Linked DNA regions of Flavivirga eckloniae. Each later gene encodes a partner of the first gene's protein in a complex. Links are inferred from orthologs where the notes say so. Each region holds a gene or a part of one and is shown on either strand. Other genes may lie near its edges.

What was found.
Region 2: the proteins of accB (region 1) and accD are in contact, whole or in part, in a solved structure (PDB 8UXZ), measured with the Escherichia coli proteins. The link is inferred for Flavivirga eckloniae from one-to-one orthologs.

The regions. Positions count from the first base shown.
Region 1 is NZ_CP025791.1:3,093,684-3,104,206, forward strand. The notes cover bases 5,610-8,489. They hold accB (acetyl-CoA carboxylase biotin carboxyl carrier protein), read left to right. Parts: upstream 5,610-6,748; coding sequence 6,749-7,231; downstream 7,232-8,489. Other genes in these bases: C1H87_RS12780 (beta-ketoacyl-ACP synthase III), read left to right, coding at 5,725-6,726; accC (acetyl-CoA carboxylase biotin carboxylase subunit), read left to right, coding at 7,318-8,489. Outside these bases: C1H87_RS12745 (copper homeostasis protein CutC), read left to right, coding at 1-588; C1H87_RS12750 (M81 family metallopeptidase), read left to right, coding at 630-2,213; C1H87_RS12755 (PID-CTERM protein-sorting domain-containing protein), read left to right, coding at 2,647-2,844; C1H87_RS12760 (riboflavin synthase), read right to left, coding at 2,852-3,442; 4-hydroxythreonine-4-phosphate dehydrogenase PdxA, read left to right, coding at 3,668-4,708; C1H87_RS12770 (YceD family protein), read left to right, coding at 4,788-5,333; rpmF (50S ribosomal protein L32), read left to right, coding at 5,343-5,543; more of accC, read left to right, coding at 8,490-8,670; C1H87_RS12795 (NAD(P)/FAD-dependent oxidoreductase), read left to right, coding at 8,804-9,919; C1H87_RS12800 (tetratricopeptide repeat-containing sensor histidine kinase), read left to right, coding at 10,110-10,523. UniProt on the Escherichia coli protein: This protein is a component of the acetyl coenzyme A carboxylase complex; first, biotin carboxylase catalyzes the carboxylation of the carrier protein and then the transcarboxylase transfers the carboxyl group to form malonyl-CoA.
Region 2 is NZ_CP025791.1:1,641,142-1,651,776, forward strand. What follows is about bases 4,079-7,070. They hold accD (acetyl-CoA carboxylase, carboxyltransferase subunit beta), read left to right. Parts: upstream 4,079-5,141; coding sequence 5,142-5,999; downstream 6,000-7,070. Other genes in these bases: fbaA (class II fructose-bisphosphate aldolase), read left to right, coding at 4,079-4,810; rpsO (30S ribosomal protein S15), read left to right, coding at 6,195-6,464; C1H87_RS06950 (polyribonucleotide nucleotidyltransferase), read left to right, coding at 6,689-7,070. Also shown: C1H87_RS06925 (TrmH family RNA methyltransferase), read right to left, coding at 1-686; translocation and assembly module lipoprotein TamL, read left to right, coding at 960-3,488; more of fbaA, read left to right, coding at 3,743-4,078; more of C1H87_RS06950, read left to right, coding at 7,071-8,947; C1H87_RS06955 (tetratricopeptide repeat-containing hybrid sensor histidine kinase/response regulator), read left to right, coding at 9,268-10,635.

The DNA.
Region 1 (10,523 bases):
CAAGCAATACGTGCAGAGAAACAAGGCGCAGATCGCATTGAACTTTGCGAACGTTTAGACTTGGATGGTCTTACGCCAGAACCCGAAATTATTAAGGCTGCTTTCAAGAATTGTAACATACCAATAAGGGTTATTATACGTCCAAGAGAGGGCGATTTTATTTATTCCGATTCAGAACTGGATCAAATGAAAGATAGCATTTGTCTTTGCAAGGAAATAGGAGTTGAGGGTGTGGTTTTTGGAATTACCACAAAAGAAAATACATTGGATCTTTCGGCAATTAAAGAGTTAACCCGCATAGCTTCACCGCTTAAAGTAACAATTCATAAAGCGATAGATGTAGTAACAGACCCATTAACCGAATTAGATAATTTAATAAATCTAAAAGGAATAGATGCTTTGCTTACCTCTGGTAAAGCCACAACGTGGAAAGGCGGACAAGAGTTGATTAAAGCACTTATAAAAAAATCAGAAAACCGTATACAAATTATTGCTTGTGGTAAAGTGACCAAGGAGAATATAGGAATAGTACATAAAACCATTCAATCTTCTGCTTATCATGGTAAGCTTATCGTTGGCTCATTATAATATTGAATATTAAGCGTAACAAATCTTATATAATCACTTTTATGAAACACACACTAAAGAACTTTTATAAATGCAAAAGCTTATGTTTGTTGGCAATCTTGTTCATAACAGGCTGCGGAAAAAAATCAGATCAGAAAAATAAAGAACTTCCTAGAGTTGCCATAGCAGGTTTGGGTATTGAGTCGAGTACGTTTTCACCAGCAAAGAGTACTGAAGAAGCCTTTCATGCACTTCATGGCGAGGATGTTTATAGCTATTTTTCGTTTTTAAATGCAGATTCATTGGTTAGAAAGCAGGCAGAGTATTTCCCGGCAGTGAAAGGGCATGCACTTCCCGGAGGCATTGTAACTAAGGAAGCTTATGAGTCCCTTATGGCTAAAACTCTGGAGAGCTTACGTGCCAATCTACCTTATGATGGATTGTTTTTTGATATACACGGGGCTATGAGTGTGGAAGGTTTAGATGACCCTGAAGGTGATATGCTTAAACAAATTAGAGAAATAGTAGGGTACGATTGTGTAATTTCTACATGTATGGATTTACACGGTAATGTTTCTGAACGATTGGCTCAAAATACCGATTTGATTACTTGCTATCGATTGGCACCACATGAAGATGCCATGGAATCGAAACGAAGAGCTTTAACCAATCTGTTGGAACGCTTAAAGAACGGGAAAGGTAAACCAGCTTATAAAGCATGGATTCCGGTCCCGATCTTACTACCAGGAGAAAAAACCAGCACTAGGATTGAACCGGGAAAAAGCCTTTATGCTAAGGTTGCGCCTATAGCTGCCAAAGAAGGCATTATAGATGCAGCTATTTGGGTAGGATATGCTTGGGCCGACGAGCCAAGAAACCATGCTGTTGTTATGGTTACAGGTGATGACAAGGAAAAAGTAAAAACATCGGCAGAAAGTTTGGCCAATAGTTTTTGGGAGGTAAGGAATGAATTTGAGTTTGTAGCACCTACCGAGCCATTTGAAACGGCATTACAAATGGCTATTGAAAGTGATAAAAAACCGTTTATGATGAGTGATATGGGAGATAACCCCACAGCAGGAGGAGCAGGTGATGTTACATGGACGCTCAATGAGCTCTTAAAAAAGGAAACTTTTAAAAAGCAAGAAGGCAAATCGCTTATTTATGCCTCCATCCCAGGACCAAAACTTATAGAACAAGTGTTAAAATTAGGTATCGGAACAATAGTAAAAGCACCGGTTGGAGCCGAAGTAGACAATCGATTTGCACCACCTATTCTATTAGAAGGAACAATAAAGGCTATAAGAGAGGGCGATAAACATGCTGAAGTTGAGGTCGTGGTAGAAGTCGGTAACATTTCGGTTATTGTAACCAAAAAGCGTAAACCTTATCATTATGAACGCGATTTTACCCAATTAGGACTTAATCCTCGAGAGGCCGATATCGTGGTAGTAAAAATAGGCTATCTAGTGCCAGAGCTATATAATATGAGAGGAGATTGGGTTATGGCGTTAACACCGGGAGGCGTAGACCAAGATTTGTACAGACTAGGGTATAAGCGTATAAAACGACCGATGTTTCCATTGGATTCTAACATGATTGATGTTGATTTAAGTGTTAGATGGATTCCTACTTCTTCTAAATAAAAAGAGTTGTCAGATTATTACTAATAACGAGACAGATAAAGAAAATTGGCAAGGTTAGAAAATTAATTTATTAACAGTTGGTTTCCTAACCTTATAAAACGATATGGTATTTATAAGCCAGAAGTCTTTATGGTTAAGGATTGTTTAATATAAATTTAATTTTACGTTAACTATAAGTAATTAATAATCATAGGTTTCAATTTTAATTTACTTATTTCATTAACATTGTATATATTTGCCTCATAAAATAAATGGGATTATTTTTTGTGTACTTATACTTTTTTTAACAAAAATGGTAATTGACAGATTTTACTTAATTTTTAACTAAAAATTGCTTTTCATCGATAATATATTGCACTTTATGGGTGTTTTTTTATGAATATTAGTATGTTTTTTTTGCTAGCTCACTTTTTTTAATATTTTTGTGACCCATATGACTGAACAAAATAAAAGAATATTAGCCTCAACCTTATTCATGTTAATAAGTTTTGTTAGCATGGCACAAACAACGCCTCCGCCTCCGCCTAGTGGACCACCACCAGGACTTCCAATTGATGGTGGCGTACTATTAGGTATGGTATTCGCTTTATTTTATGGAATAAGAAAGTTAATGATTAAGAATAATCATTAATTTCGACTTACTTGTTTAGTTCTACTAGCTTGGCAACATACTTACCTAAAACATCAAATTCTAAATTTACAGTAGTACCCGCTTTAAAAGTATTAAAGTTTGTATGCTCATAAGTATAAGGTATAATAGCAACACTAAAAGTATCTTTTTTAGAATTTACAACCGTTAAACTTGTTCCGTTAACAGTTATAGAGCCTTTTTCAATGGTGATGTTATTAAGGGAAGAATCATAAGAAAAGGTAAATACCCAACTACCATTAGCTTCTTCAACATTTATGCAAGTGGCAGTTTGGTCTACATGGCCCTGTACAATGTGTCCGTCTAATCGGTCTCCCAATTTCATGGCACGCTCCAAGTTTACTTTGTCGTTAACCTTTAAAGTACTAAGGCTTGTTTTGTCCAACGTTTCCTTTATAGCTGTAACCGTATATTCGTCACCATTTATGCTTACAACAGTTAAACATACACCATTATGAGCAACACTTTGATCGATTTTTAATTCATCTGTAATATTGCTTTTAATAGATATGTGAAGATTATCCAACTCCTCTTTTAAATTAGAAACAACACCTATATCTTCAATAATTCCGGTAAACATACTTTTCTCTGTTTATTTGGTTAAATTTGTCAAGCCAAACAAAACTCGAAACGATCGTTATTATTTTGAATAATCTTTTAGTTCATATTAAGTAGAAAACCCAAGCATAACATTAGTTATTGTTATGTTTTGTGTTGAAATAAGAGCTAAAAGAAATAAATAATAAGTTGTTAAGGAGCTTATTTGGTAACAAGACCAAAATTACAAACAAAAGTTGTTATTTTAATGAAGAAAGCAGAAAATATAATACTAGGAATATCCATAGGAGATTTAAATGGTATTGGAGGAGAAATCGTTTTAAGAACATTCGAAGATGCAAGAATTTTAGATTTCTGCACACCCGTAATTTTTGCATCAGCAAAAGCTATGAATTTTTTCAAAACCCATTTCAATTCCGCTATTCATTTCCATAATATTAATAACATAAGTCAATTAGCATTAGGAAAAATTAATGTGCTAAATTGTTGGAATACCCCAGTTAAGATTGAATTTGGGAAAGAAGATCCTAAGATTGGCGAGTATGCTATAAAATCTTTGGAGTCAGCCACAAATGCATTAAAAAAGAATGAAATAGATGTTTTGGTAACTGCACCAATAAATAAGCATAACATTCAATCGGAAGACTTCAAATTCCCCGGGCATACAGACTATTTGGCACAAGAACTGGAAGGCGAAAGTTTAATGTTTATGGTAACCGAATCGTTAAGAGTAGGATTATTAACAGATCATGTACCTGTAAAGGATATTGTAGAGCATATTTCGGAAGATTTAATCGTAAAGAAAATTAATACGGTTTACGACTCACTTAAAAGGGACTTTAAAGTGGGTAAACCAAAAATTGCAGTTTTGGGAATTAATCCACATACTGGCGATAATGGCGTAATTGGTAGCGAAGATGATAATGTGTTGAGACCAACACTTAAAAAAATTAGAGAAGACGGGAAATTAGTTTTCGGGCCCTATGCGGCAGATAGTTTTTTCGGGTCTAGCAATTATAAAAATTTCGATGCTATAATAGCAACGTACCACGATCAAGGATTAATTCCTTTTAAAACATTGTCGTTCGGACAGGGTGTAAATTTCACGGCTGGGTTAAATAAAGTAAGAACTTCGCCAGACCATGGAACAGCATATGAAATAGCAGGAAAAGGGGAAGCAGATCCGAGTTCTTTTAAGGAAGCCGTTTTTACTGCTATGCATATATATAAGAACAGAATTGATTATGAAGAGCTTACCGCAAATCCATTGAAAAAAGCAAACAAATAGATATAAACAAAAAAATGTTTATAAGTAATGTTGCATAAATAAAAATTCATATATTTGCAGGCTCAAAATAGATGACAGAATGAAGCCATTGAAAGAGTTTACAATTGCATTTGTAGGGCTAAAAGAAGCGAAACATCTTTTTGAGTACAAAATTGAACAAGCGTTCTTTGAGCATTTTGAGTATGAAGAATTTAATGATGTAAACATTAAAGTAGATGTTGAGTTAAATAAAAAAACAACATTACTTGAATTACATTTTAAGGTTTCAGGATGGGTAAATGTTAATTGCGATTTAACAAACGAACCATATAATCAAACTATAGAGAACGAGTTTAATTTGGTGGTGAAATTTGGAGATGAGTATAATGACGAAGATATTGATATTCTTATAGTACCCCACGGAACATACGAAATTAGCATACAGCAATACATTTATGAATTAATTGTACTTGCCGTACCAACTAAAAGAGTACACCCTGGAGTTGAGGATGGAACCTTAGATTCAGACATACTTGAAAAATTAGAAGAATTAAGTCCAGAACTTAAAGAAGATAAAGAAAAAGAAGACAAGGAGGATATTGATCCTCGTTGGAATACATTAAAGAAACTATTAACGGATAAATAAATATAGAAAATGGCACATCCTAAAAGAAAAATCTCAAAAACAAGAAGAGATAAGAGAAGAACACATTACAAAGCAACTGCGCCACAGATTGCTACATGTCCAACTACAGGAGAAGCTCATCTATACCACAGAGCTCACTGGCACGAAGGAAAATTATATTATAGAGGTCAAGTTTTAATTGACAACTCAGAAGTAGAAAACGTAGCATAAATATTATGCATGCATATAACTAAACGCTCCCCTGTGAGCGTTTTTTTTTATAGCCTGTTTTTTATAAAGACAAAAACAATTTATTTGTGTGTTATTACACCAAAATTTAGTAGTTTTCACCAAAATTTTAAATGTTTTTGTCCAGTTTTAGTGATTTTTTGGTCGAATTAACTATAAAGTTATGAGTAAAATTTCAGCAGCAATTACAGCTGTCGGTGCTTATGTGCCAGAATATGTATTAACCAACCAAATTCTTGAGACTATGGTTGATACAAATGATGAATGGATTACCTCTCGTACAGGAATTAAAGAGCGTAGAATTCTTAAAGACGAAGGGAAAGGTACTTCTTATTTAGCTATTAAAGCTGCCCAAGACCTTATTGATAAAAAAGGTATTGATCCTAAAGATATAGAACTTATTATTGTTGCTACTGCAACTCCAGACATGAAAGCCGCTTCAACTGCTGCCTATACAGCAAGCAATATTGGAGCAGTTAATGCCTTTTCATTCGATATGGATGCGGCATGCTCGAGTTTTCTGTTCGGTATGTCGGTAGCCGCGAGTTATATTGAATCTGGTAGATACAAAAATGTTTTATTAATTGGAGCCGATAAAATGTCTTCAATTATAAATTATAAAGATAGAGCTACTTGTATTATTTTTGGAGACGGAGCAGGTGCTGTTCTGTTTGAACCAAATGAAGAGAACTTGGGACTTCAAGACGAGTACTTAAGAAGCGACGGGACAGGAAGAGAGTTTTTACAAGCTACTTATGGAGGGTCGTCATTTCCTCTAACACATGAATCTATGGACGAAGGTGGACAATATGCTTATCAGGAAGGAAGAACTGTGTTTAAAAATGCGGTATTTAATATGGCAGATGCTACTGTTAAAATTCTGGAACGAAATAATTTAAATAAAGACAACGTGTCTTGGTTGGCGGCACACCAAGCCAACAAGCGTATTATAGACGCTACAGCACAACGTATAGAATTAGAAGAAGAAAAGGTAATGATGAATATAGAGAAGTATGGAAATACGACTTCTGCTACATTACCACTGCTTTTAAACGATTACGAATCGAAACTTAAAAAAGGAGATAATATAATATTTGCCGCTTTTGGAGGCGGATTTAATTGGGGCTCTATTTATTTAAAATGGGCGTATAATTCAGTAAACTAACCATTAACTAATCAGCAAAATTATGGATATAAAAGAGATTCAAAACTTAATCAAGTTTGTTGCCAAGTCTGGTGCAAGTGAGGTTAAATTAGAGATGGATGATATTAAAATCACTATTAAAACAGGATCAGAGTCCGATACAACCATCGTGCACCAAGTTCCTGCAGCTCCCCTTCCTCAAGCAACTCCTGTGGCCGTTCCTCCGGTTGCTGCTACAGAGGCTACACCACAAGCAAGTGAACCTGCAGCTACAGACGATTCAAAATATATTACAATTAAATCCCCAATAATTGGGACTTTTTATAGAAAACCATCACCAGATAAACCATTATTTGTTGAGGTTGGACAAACCATTGCCGAAGGTGATGTACTATGTATCATTGAAGCAATGAAACTTTTCAACGAAATAGAATCTGAAGTTTCAGGAAAAATAGTAAAAATATTAGTTGATGATTCTTCACCAGTTGAATTCGATCAACCATTATTTTTAGTAGACCCATCATAACCTATTAAAAATTCCAATATACAAATCTCAAAGTCCAGTGTTTGGAATTTGGCGATTGGAATTTGTAATTTTTAATTCAACAAGTTATGTTCAAAAAAATATTGATAGCCAATAGAGGTGAGATAGCACTACGTGTTATTAGAACCTGTAAAGAGATGGGGGTTAAAACAGTAGCTGTTTATTCGACTGCAGACGAGGAAAGTTTGCACGTTAAATTTGCAGATGAAGCGGTTTGTATAGGACCACCATCAAGTAGTGAATCTTATTTAAAGATGTCTAACATTATAGCAGCAGCAGAAATTACTAATGCCGATGCTATACATCCTGGATATGGGTTTTTATCAGAAAATGCTAAATTTTCAAAAATCTGTGAAGAGCATGGAATAAAATTTATTGGTGCTTCGCCAGAGATGATCGATAGAATGGGAGACAAAGCGAATGCAAAAGCTACTATGAAAGCTGCAGGCGTACCATGTGTTCCAGGAAGTGATGGTATTATAGAATCGTTTGAAGCATGTGAAAAGATAGCTGTAGAAACTGGTTATCCGGTTATGCTAAAAGCATCTGCAGGTGGCGGAGGAAAAGGAATGCGTGCCGTATGGAAACCAGAAGATTTAAAAGATGCCTGGGATTCGGCCAGACAAGAAAGTAAAGCGGCATTTGGTAATGACGACATGTACATGGAAAAGCTTATTGAAGAGCCAAGACATATCGAAATTCAGGTTGTTGGAGATTCTAGAGGAAAAGCATGTCACTTATCAGAGAGAGACTGTTCAGTACAACGTCGTCACCAAAAACTAACAGAAGAGACACCATCTCCATTTATGACGAAAAAGCTTCGTAACGAAATGGGAGAGGCAGCTGTTAAAGCAGCAGAATATATTAAATATGAAGGTGCAGGAACGATAGAATTCCTTGTAGATAAGCACCGCAATTTCTATTTCATGGAAATGAACACACGTATTCAGGTTGAGCATCCTATAACCGAACAGGTGATAGATTTCGATTTAATACGTGAACAAATATTAGTAGCGGCAGGAGTGCCTATTTCTGGAAAGAATTATACACCTAAATTGCATTCTATAGAATGTCGTATAAATGCAGAGGATCCATTTAATGGGTTCCGACCATCACCAGGGATAATAACTACATTACACGCTCCAGGAGGGCATGGTGTGCGTTTAGATACTCATGTTTATGCAGGATATGCCATACCACCAAATTACGATTCTATGATTGCTAAGTTGATTACAACGGCGCAAACAAGAGAAGAAGCTATTAATAAAATGAAACGGGCATTAGATGAGTTTGTAATAGAAGGTATAAAAACAACTATTCCATTCCATAGGCAGCTTATGGATCATCCAGACTATTTAGCTGGTAATTACACCACTAAGTTTATGGAAGACTTTGTAATAGAAAAAGAAGTAGAAGAATAAATTATATATCAAACTCCGAAAGCAATTTCGGAGTTTTTTTTGCCTTTATTTTTTTAAATAAAAATGAAATGAGTTTATTCTTATTTGCCAGAAAGAGTTTTCTTTCCTGATTTGAAAGCTGTAACTTTGTAATATGGAGCTATCGTATTGGGAAATTAAAAGCTGGTTTACTCACATAGATTTTACTGTAGTAGGTAGCGGCATTGTTGGTTTGAGCTGTGCTTTATATTTAAAAGAACGTTTTCCTATAGCCAACATCCTGATATTGGAAAAAGGTATTTTACCTCAGGGAGCAAGTACTAAAAACGCAGGGTTTTCTTGTTTTGGTAGCATAAGTGAAATTCTTGATGACTTAAGTTCGCATACCGAAAAGGAGGTTTTTGAACTTGTGAAAAAACGTGTTGACGGTCTGCAATTATTACGTCAAACTTTAGGCGATAAAGCCATGAACTATGAAGAACTTGGAGGCTATGAGCTGTTCACTAAACAAGACGATTTATTTGAACAATGTCTTCCAAAAATAGAACACATTAATCATTTACTTTATCCTATTTTTAAAGATTCTGTATTTAGTATAACTCCAAATAGCTTCAAGTTTCAGAATGTAAAAAACCAATATATTTTCAATCAATTTGAAGGGCAAATTGATACAGGTAAAATGATGGAATCTTTAATGGGTCTTGTACTAAAAAAAGGAATAAAAATTCTCAATGGTATTACTGTTAAAAGCTTCTCAGAAAGCATTAATAAAGTAAAAGTAAGAACTAATCGGTTCGAGTTTTCTACGTCTAAATTATTAATAGCTACCAATGGTTTTGCGCTGAATTTATTGGATGAGGATGTAAAACCGGCTCGAGCACAGGTATTGATTACGAAACCCATTAAAAACCTTCATATAAAGGGTACTTTTCACTTAAATAGAGGGTACTACTACTTTAGGAATATTGATGATAGAATATTGCTGGGTGGAGGTAGACATCTGGATTTTGAAGGAGAAGAAACCACCGAGTTTAACCAAACAAGTTTAATACAAAACAAATTAGAAACGCTTTTAAAAACAGTTATTTTACCTGAAACTGACTTTGAAATCGATCATAGATGGAGTGGTATTATGGGATTAGGAAGTCGGAAAAAGGCTATAGTAAAACAAGTATCTAACAATGTGTTTTGTGGTGTTCGTTTGGGAGGTATGGGAGTTGCTATTGGTAGTTTGGTTGGCAAAGAATTGGCAGATTTAACAGAGGTTTAATAACAAAAAACTATTGGAAACCCAGATTCACAGTTAATACAAACTAACTATTATAACAAAAAATTTTATCGGAAGTAAGCAGGGTTTATTGCCCCATGAAGATGTATTTTTGAGGTATAATTTTACTTTAGGTTTTTGATTAAAACCAGAGCCATATTCATATTACTAGAAATTTAAAAATTAATATACGTTGAGCCCCACGCCCCTTAGAAAGAACGTTTTTCTTTATAAAAAGTATAGAGACAATATTATAATTTTCTTAATAGCTCTCTTTGCATCAAATACAGCCATAGGCCAGGAAATGATTAACTTTAAGGCCTTTGGTTATACGCCTAAGACTATTCCAGATTCGATTTATCATCAACTAAAACGAGAGGTCGATATAGATAAAAGACTGGATTTGATTTATAATATTGGAATTACCCATGCCCATGCAGGAACATCAGATTCTATTGTCTTTTATGCCAAAAGAATGGATTCTGTTATGTCCCATACGAAACAAAAATTAAGCAATTATAATTTGCACCAAATTAAGGCCAAAAGGCTTCAAGGTGATGGCATGTACATGAATGGGCTATATGAAAATGCGCTTAAAGCTTATATT
Region 2 (10,635 bases), 1.5 Mb from region 1 along the record:
GTAGCCGTAGCAACATTTAAACTTTCGGTAGCTTGCAAATCACCAAATCTGGGAATAGATATTTTTTCATTAATAAGAGCTTCAATGGCTTCTGAAACACCATTGGCTTCATTCCCCATTACCAAGACTCCTTTTTCCGGCAATTGCTTATTATAAACCGTTTCCCCTTCCATAAAAGCACCGTAAATTGGTAAACTTGTTTCATTTAAAAACAGTTCCAAGTCCACATAACTAATATTCACTCTGGTAACAGACCCCATAGTGGCTTGTATTACTTTCGGATTAAAGCAATCTACAGTTTCTTTACTACAAACCAAATCCTTAACACCAAACCAGTCACAAAGCCTAATAATCGTGCCTAAGTTTCCAGGGTCCCTAATGGCATCTAAAGCTATAATAAGACCATTTTGTGCAATTGGTTTTTCCTCCGGAATTTTAAAAATAGCCAGTGCCTTGTTAGGGGTTTTTAAAAAGCTTATACGTTTCAGTTCTGCCTCAGAAATTAAAATTTCACTTTTGGCATCAATATTGAAAGACTCTACCGTATATAATGCATGAAGCGCTAATTTAGATTGCAATAGTTCTTTTATTGTTTTAACACCTTCTACAACAAAAAAACCATGCTGTAGTCTATATTTTTTTTGCTTTAGACTTGTTATTAATTTTATATGGCTTTTAGAGAGCATGTAATCTAAATTAACGTAATATTTAATTTTATAAAGAAATGAAAAATACAGTGGTTTGGACTAAAATTATTTAAATATTTTTTTTCAGAAAAAACATCAAAAACCAGAATTCCAATTGAAAAATTTTAATAAATAATTGATGTTATATAGGTCCTTTGAAAAAAAATAAAAATAAACACTCGAAAAAATGTACTTTTGAGCCCATAATCAACAATATTTCTTTTAATTAAAGTCAACTTGTAAAACTTATAATTTGAATTGATTGAATATCATTTGAAAAGACGACTCTCAAAAATATTAATACTTGTACTGTTAATAGGGTACTTTTTATCTTGTGATAGCGTAAAAAGAGTTGCAGATAATGAACACTTACTTACCAATGCCAACGTTTTAGTAAATGAAAAAAAGGACAACACAGAAACCATAAATAATTTACTATACCAAAAGCCTAATAGAAAAATAGCAAGTATTCCGTTACGTTTGCACATCTATAACTTAGCACGTAATAATAGGGATTCGCTATTTGAAGTCTGGTTGGATAAAAATCCCAAGCGTAGGGCTCGATTAACCAAAAGACTATCTAAAAAACAATTAAACCAATTAAAAAACTCTGCCCTCGGGTTTAACAACTGGCTGCGAACCACAGGAGAACCTCCAGTAATTTTAGATGAAGTAAAAACAAAAAAAACTGTAAAACGACTTCAAGATTACTATATTAATCACGGTTGGTTTAATGTTAAAACCACTTACGATATTAAGCGAAATGAAAATAAGCGCGCTAGTATTAAATATCATGTAAAAACCGGAGTTCCCTTTATAATCGATTCTATTACAGAAAAAGTAAAATCACCCATTGTAGATTCTTTATACCAAAGAATAAAAAGAGAAGCCTTAATAAAATCGAACGAGCAGTACAAAACTGCTAATTTTGAGCAAGAACGAGATCGAATTTCTAACGAATTACGCAACTCTGGAGTATATCATTTCGATCAAGATTATATCACCTTCGAAATAGATACCGTTGGTACAAACAAGAAGGTTAATGTTGGCATTCAAATTCAAGACAGAGCCATTAGAACGCAAGATTCTATTAAACGAGAACCTTTTAAAATACTCAAAATTAAAGATGTTAATATCATCACAGATTACGCATTTGAAAAAAGAGGACAACCTTTCAAGGACTCAATAACCTATGAAGGCTATAAGCTTTATAGCTATGATAAAATACGCTATAAACCAGAAGCATTAACAGACGCTATATTTATAACACCCGGATCTGTTTTTAGAGATTTGGACAGAACTCGAACTTATAGACATATAAACGAATTACGGACCTTTAAATATCCAAATATTGAGTATATAGAAAATGCCGACAATACACTAACAGATACAATCAGGTTAACGCCTTTAAAAAAGTTCAGTTTAGGGTTTAGTGCCGATGCCTCGCAGAGTAATATCCAAACCGTTGGGTTTTCGTTAAACCCAAGTCTGTTAATTAGAAATATTTTTAGAGGAGCAGAAACACTGGAGGTTTCTGCAAGAGGATCTATTGGTGCTTCAAAAGATAAAAATAATATTGACGATCCGTTTTTCGATATTAACGAAATTGGTATAGACTTTAAACTAACCATACCCAGGTTATTTTTGCCTTTTAACACAGAACGAATAATTCCTAAATACATGTCGCCTGCAACACGTATTAGTTTATCTTCTACTGGGCAAACTAATATAGGGCTAGACAAACAAACCTTTACCGGAACTTTTAATTACAACTGGTATCCCAATGAAAAAGTAAGTAACAGACTCGATTTATTCAATGCACAATATGTTAGAAACCTTAATGTAAATAATTATTTTGGTATCTATCAGAATTCCTATAACACCTTAAATCAGGTTGCAAAAGATGTTAACTATATAGACTCGGATAGTGATTTAAATATTCCTGATGGTCAAACAGACGAGTTTTTAGAATACGCTTTAGCCCCCGAAACCCCGAGTGAGATTTCAAGTAGTCAATTAGCAACAATAAATAGCATTAACGAACGTAAGAACAGGTTAACAGAAAACAACTTGATTCTCTCATCAAGCTTTAGTTTTATTAACGACAAGCGTACTAACCTATTTGACGAAGACTTTTCAATTTTCCGTTTTAAACTAGAATCGGCAGGAAACCTACTTGCTAATGCTTCAAAACTCTTAGGGTTAAAAAAGGAAAGTAACGATAGGTATGAAATTTTTAATGTTGCCTATTCGCAATATCTAAAAACCGAATTAGATTATATAAAACACTGGGATTTAGGGAAAAAGAATGTACTGGCTATAAGAAGCTTTTTAGGCATTGCCATACCTTACGGAAACTCTACAAGTATACCTTTTTCTAAAAGTTTCTTTGCAGGAGGTCCAAACGACAATCGTGCCTGGACGGCGTATAGTTTAGGCCCTGGTAGCTCCAAAACCATTAATGAGTTTAATGAAGCAAACTTAAAAATAGCCTTAAGCGTAGAACAACGTTTTAATATATTCGAAAACTTAAATGGAGCCATCTTTGTTGATGCCGGAAATATATGGAATGTGCTGGATAATGTAGAAGATGAGAACGCCACGTTTACAGATTTCAATTCACTAGAAGATATTGCTATTGGTTCTGGTTTTGGTCTTCGCTACGACTTTAGCTTTTTTATATTCCGCTTCGATTTAGGGTTTAAAACCTATGATCCTTTTTATGGAGACAAAAACCGGTGGTTTAATGATTATAACTTCTCCAATGCCGTTTATAATATAGGTATAAACTATCCTTTTTAATGTCACAAGAACCCAATCTCCTAGTATTAAGTTCCATACAAAAACCTTTATTACATCTACCATAACCAACTTCCTTGTACTAGGCTTGTTTTCTATAGCAGAAAAAAGTAGTAATTCGATTACAGGTAATAAAAAATAAAAACTATAACGTTTTAGTGTTTTTTTAGTGTTTTCAAGTCATTAAATCACATTTATTTATTCAAAAAATGATTACTTTTGGCAACAATTATATACTAACTCAAAATTTAAAAAAAATGGGACATAATATAAAACCAGGAGTTGCTACAGGTCATGAAGTACAGGCAATTTTTAAACTTGCAAAAGAAAAAGGCTTTGCATTACCAGCTGTTAATGTAATAGGCTCAGATACAATTAATGGTGTATTAGAAACTGCTGCAGCTTTAAATGCTCCCGTAATTATACAATTCTCAAATGGAGGTGCTCAATTCAATGCCGGTAAAGGCTTAAGCAACGAAGGTCAAAAATCTGCTATCGCAGGGGCTATTGCAGGAGCAAAACATGTACATACTATGGCAGAAGCTTATGGTGTTCCTGTAATTTTACATACAGATCACTGTGCTAAAAAACTACTACCTTGGATAGACGGTTTATTGGATGCCAGCGAAAAACATTTTGAAGAAACTGGAAAATCACTTTTTAGTTCGCATATGATCGATCTTTCTGAAGAACCTATCGAAGAAAACATCGAAATATGTAAAACCTATTTAGAGCGTATGAGCAAAATGGGTATGACACTGGAAATTGAGCTTGGTATTACAGGAGGTGAAGAAGATGGTGTTGACAATACAGACGTAGACGATTCTAAATTATATACACAACCAGAAGAAGTTGCTTATGCATACGAAGAATTAAGTAAAGTAAGTGATCAATTTACTATTGCAGCTGCATTTGGTAATGTTCATGGTGTTTACAAACCTGGAAATGTAAAATTAACTCCAAAAATCTTAAAGAATTCTCAAGAATACATTTCTGAGAAATATGGTGTAGGAGAAAATCATATCGATTTTGTATTCCATGGTGGTTCTGGTTCATCTGTTGAAGAAATTCGCGAAGGTATCAGCTACGGTGTTATAAAAATGAATATCGATACCGATTTACAATATGCTTTCATGAGCGGTATTCGCGATTATATGGATGAAAAATCTGAGTATTTAAAATCACAGATAGGAAACCCTGACGGTGACGACGTACCAAATAAGAAATTCTATGATCCACGTGTATGGTTACGCTCTGGTGAAGTTTCTTTTATAGAACGTTTAAAAAAGGCCTTCGAAGATTTAAACAATGTAAATACGTTATAATTATAAGTAAATTTACTACAGTAATATAAAAAAAAGGCTCTGTAAAACGCAGAGTCTTTTTTATTTACGTTCTTATAATTCAAATAGTTATAAGTATTAAACTAAAAAAACATTAGGCTGTTACCTCTAAATTAAAAAAAGGTTTAATTTTGCGCTTAAGCTTTTGTTAATCATATCTAAGTAAAATTAGGGATACTTTAATAAATGCTACAAACAGTAATAATTTTATTTATAAATAAAATTATAAAAAGACAATTAATCCTTAACACGAATAACGTTTACTTAAGATTAAAAAAATCCAACAACCGTTAATCTAAAATCGTAAATCACTATGTCTTGGTTTAAAAGAAAAACAAAGGGAATTACCACAACAACCGAGGAGAAAAAAGACACCCCAAAGGGTCTTTGGTACAAATCTCCCACAGGTAAAGTTGTAGACGCAGAAGAATTAGAAAAAAATTTCTATGTAAGTCCAGAAGACGGATACCATGTACGCATAGGAAGTAAAGAATATTTCGAAATATTATTTGACGATAATAAATTTAAAGAACTAGACGCTAATTTAGAGTCTAAAGATCCACTTAAATTTGTTGACACAAAAAAGTATCCAGAGCGTTTAAAAGCAGCTCAGGACAAAACCAATTTAAAAGACGCCGTTCGTACAGCAGTAGGAAAATCTAAAGGAAAAGATTTAGTAGTGGCCTGTATGGATTTTGCTTTTATTGGTGGTTCTATGGGAAGTGTTGTAGGCGAAAAAATAGCCCGTGCAGCAGATTACGCATTAAAGAAAAAAATTCCTTTAATGGTTATATCCAAATCTGGAGGAGCAAGAATGATGGAAGCCGCATTGTCTTTAATGCAATTGGCTAAAACATCTGTAAAACTTGCACAGTTGGCAGAACAACAAATTCCATATATTTCTTTATGTACAGACCCTACTACAGGAGGTACCACCGCATCATTTGCCATGTTAGGCGATATTAACATTAGTGAGCCTGGTGCTTTAATTGGATTTGCTGGGCCTCGAATTGTAAGAGACACAACAGGAAAAGAATTACCAGAAGGTTTCCAAACAGCTGAGTTTTTGTTAGAACATGGTTTCTTAGATTTTATTACCGTAAGAAACGAGTTAAAAAATAAGGTAAATAAATATCTGGATTTAATTACAAATCAACCCTTAAGAGCTTAAAGCTAGAGGGCTGTATAAAACATAATGTCTGCTCGAGTACTTCGCTACTTGAGCAGACATCTTTAATTTATAAGCAGTTTTATACAACCTCGCTTCTTTTTAACAGATTCGCTTGCAAATCATTTTAAATTACTATATTTGCCGCTCGAAAGAGACACTTTCGGTTACATAACAATTATTTACAAAAATATTAGCATGTATTTAGATCAAAAAGAAAAAGAATCCATCTTTAAAAAGCATGGAAAAAATGCAAAAGACACTGGTTCTGCAGAAGGACAAATCGCATTGTTCACTTACAGAATCAATCACTTAACAGAACACTTAAAAAATAATCGTAAAGATTTTAACACAGAGCGTTCGTTAGTAAAATTAGTAGGTAAGCGTCGTGCTTTACTTGATTACTTAACTAAGAAAGATATCTTAAGATATCGTGCAATAGTAAAAGAATTAGGATTAAGAAAATAATGAAAAGAGGCTTAACAGCCTCTTTTTTGTTTTAGTATCACTATAAATAAAAGTGGTATAAAACAATATAACTCGAGCGTGAGAGTTTAAATTAACGCATTTTATGATTAAGCAGATCCTGTCTCACACTCTAGCAATCAAGAGGTCAGGGCACATAGTTTTTCATTGGTCACAACAACTACAACAACACAACGACCATTGTTTAATTAGAATTAAAAAAATTTATGATTCCACAAGTTTTTAAAGAGGTCATAGACCTAGGTGACGGTAGGGAAATTTCTATCGAAACCGGAAAATTAGCAAAACAAGCACATGGTAGCGTTGTTGTTCAATCTGGAAAATGTATGCTTTTGTGTACAGTTGTTTCCAATTATAAATCTTCGGATGTAGATTTCTTACCGTTAACGGTTGACTATAGAGAAAAATTTGCTGCAGCTGGACGATACCCTGGAGGTTTCTTTAAAAGAGAAGCAAGACCAAGTGATGGTGAGGTTTTAACCATGCGTTTGGTAGATCGTGTTTTACGCCCGTTATTCCCAAAAGATTATCACAGTGAAACACAAGTAATGATTCAGTTAATGTCTCATGACGAAGACGTTATGCCAGATGCTATGGCAGGACTAGCCGCTTCTGCTGCTATTCAATTGTCCGATTTCCCATTCGAATGTCCAATTTCTGAAGTAAGAGTTGGTCGTATTAATGGTGAATTCATCATCAATCCATCACTGGCTCAATTAGGAGAATCTGATCTCGATATGGTTATTGGAGCTTCAGCAGATTCAGTAATGATGGTAGAAGGTGAAATGGATGAGATTTCGGAAGAAGAAATGACCGAAGCTATCAAATTTGCACACGAAGCTATTAAAGTACAGTGTGAGGCTCAAGTTAAATTGGCAGAAGCTTTTGGTAAAAAAGAAACTCGCGAGTACGAACCAGAAAGAGAAGATGAAGCATTAGCTCAAAAAATTCATGACATGGCATACGATAAAGTATATGCTGTGGCAAAAGCAGGATCTTCTAAACATGAAAGAAGCGATGCATTTGAAGCTATTAAAGAAGAAATATTAGAAACTTTTACCGAAGAAGAATTAGAAGATTTCGGAGATTTAGTATCTAAATATTATAGAAAAGCAGAAAAAGAGGCTGTTCGCGACCTTACCTTAAATGAAGGGTTACGTTTAGACGGACGTAAAACCACAGATATCAGACCTATTTGGTGTGAGGTAGATTATTTACCATCAACTCACGGTTCTGCTATTTTTACACGTGGGGAAACTCAAGCATTAGCTACAGTTACTTTAGGAACTTCTAGAGAAGCTAACATGATAGATATGCCGTCATTCGAAGGCGAAGAGCGTTTCTATTTACACTATAACTTCCCTCCTTTCTCAACCGGTGAAGCAAGACCAATTAGAGGAACATCAAGACGTGAGGTAGGTCATGGTAATTTGGCTCAACGTGCTTTAAAAGGTATGGTTCCAGAAGACTGTCCATATACCGTTCGTGTAGTAAGTGAGGTGTTAGAATCTAACGGTTCGTCCTCAATGGCAACCGTATGTTCTGGTACTATGGCACTTATGGATGCTGGTGTTAAACTTAAAAAACCAGTTTCTGGTATCGCAATGGGACTAATCTCTGATGCCGAAACCGGAAAGTATGCTGTTTTATCAGATATCTTAGGAGATGAAGATCACTTAGGTGATATGGACTTTAAAGTTACCGGTACAGAAGATGGTATTACTGCATGTCAAATGGACATTAAAGTAAAAGGATTATCATACGAAATTCTTGTAAATGCATTAAAACAAGCCCGTGATGGCCGTTTACATATCTTAGGAAAATTAACAGATACCATAGCAGCTCCAAACGAGGATGTTAAATCTCATGCTCCTAAAATGGTAACACGTACGATTCCTAACGAGTTTATTGGAGCTCTAATTGGTCCTGGTGGAAAAGTAATTCAAGAATTACAAAAAGAAACCAATACCACTATTGTTATAAACGAAGACCCAGTTACTGAAGAAGGGATCGTTGAAATCTTAGGAACAGGACAAGAAGGTATCGATGCCGTTTTAGCAAAAATAGACTCATTAATGTTTAAGCCAGAAGTTGGTAGCGTTTATGAAGTAAAAGTTATTAAAATGCTTGATTTTGGTGCCGTAGTAGAATATATGGATGCTCCTGGAAATGAAGTATTATTGCACGTAAGCGAACTAGCTTGGGAACGTACAGAAAATGTATCTGATGTTGTTAACATGGGAGATGTTTTTGATGTGAAGTATTTTGGAATAGATTCCAGAACACGTAAAGAAAAAGTATCTCGTAAAGCTATTTTACCAAAACCGGAAGGTTATGTTGCAAGACCGCCTAGAGACAGCAATGGTCGTGATAACAGACGTAAAGATAATCGTGGACGCGACAATCGTAATAGAGACAATCGCAGAGACGATAGAAAACCAAAAGAAAATAATACAGAAGATTAATTCCTCAAATTTTATTTTGGAATATAAGCCCCAACCAATTTTAACTGGTTGGGGCTTCTTTTTTTTACCATATTCTTAAACAAGACTCTTACAACTTCCATATAACTATTTGATTATAAAAGTTATTATTTTCAAAAATATACAAGATGAATTTATCTTATGGTAATAAAAACGTTTAGCATATACATAATAGTCATTTTATGAGAAGCTCTACAGCATAAGAAGCAAAACTACCCTACTTGTAAAACACTAATAATCTTACCTTTATATTATTTTTACTATTTTTGTACCTCCCACCAGTATTTAAAAACCCTCGTTTAATGAAAAAAAAGCTATCGTTATTTTTCGTTGTGCATACCTTTTTATGGTTTCAAAATGTACAATCCCAAGATTTTTCAATCTCAAAAGATAGCGTTACAGAAATACTCACACAATCATTTTTCGAATCTACTCATAATGAATATGAAGCAGCCTTAAAACTGCAAAATTTTGCTTTAGAATGGGGTAAAAAGAAAGCAAACGATTCTATAATTGGAGAAGCCTATGATTGCATAGGTAGCACTTTTTATATGATGGAGAATTATGATAAAGCTGAACTTAATTACAAAAAGTCTAAAGAATTTTTACAAAAAGCCAATTATACATCATATATGGTATACCATTATAATAATATGGCGAGTTTATACTATCAATTAGAAAAATTTGAGGAATGCAAACAACAATTTCTATTATCAAGAAAAATTGCACTGGAAATTGAATCTACCGTCCATGCCCTTGGACCAACATACAACATTGCACTTTTATACTATAGAGAAAAAAAATATGATGAAGCTTTTCCTTTATTCCAAGAGGCCATAACATACTACCAATCTAATGCGGGGCAACAACCTAATATTTTAGAAGAATGTTATAATAATATTGCTGCTATATATAAAGAAAGAAAACAATATGAAAAAGCTTTAAAAACACTAACTATAGTTGATTCATTAGGTAAATCGAGGAATAATTATTCTGAATTAATTAAGGCTGAGAGGCTGAAATATAAGATTTATCAAATAAAGAATGATTATAAATTAAGTGATAAATCCCTTACAAAACAAATTGAATATCTAGAACTTTTTTCAAAAGAAAATGCTATAAAGCTTCAAAAAAAAACCAAGCTTGAGCAGCAGCTTATGGATCAAGAAAAAACAATAACATTAACTAAACAAATAAATAAGGCTCAAACAAACACCATAGTCCGCACTAAACTTTTTAGTATTATTCTATTTATATTATTTATTACCACCTCTATTATATCATACTTATTATCTAGAAGTAACCAAAAACGAAAAAAACTTAATAAAAAGCTTATTAAAAAAAATTCACAACTTATTAAAGTCAAGAAAAAAACAGAATATGCATCTAAACTAAAAACAAATTTTTTCTCTACGATTAGCCACGAATTAAGAACACCTTTATATGCCGTTACTGGCATTACTGATATCCTAATTGAAGAAAATCCTAAAACAGAACAAAAGCATTATCTAAAAACTTTAAAGTCCTCTGGTGAATATCTACTTGCTTTAATTAATAATGTACTACAAATCAATAAATTTGATTCGGACGAGATCGAAATAAACACCATAAGTTTTAATTTAAAAATTTTAGTAGGTAACATAAAAAATTCTTTAAAATATTTAAAAAAA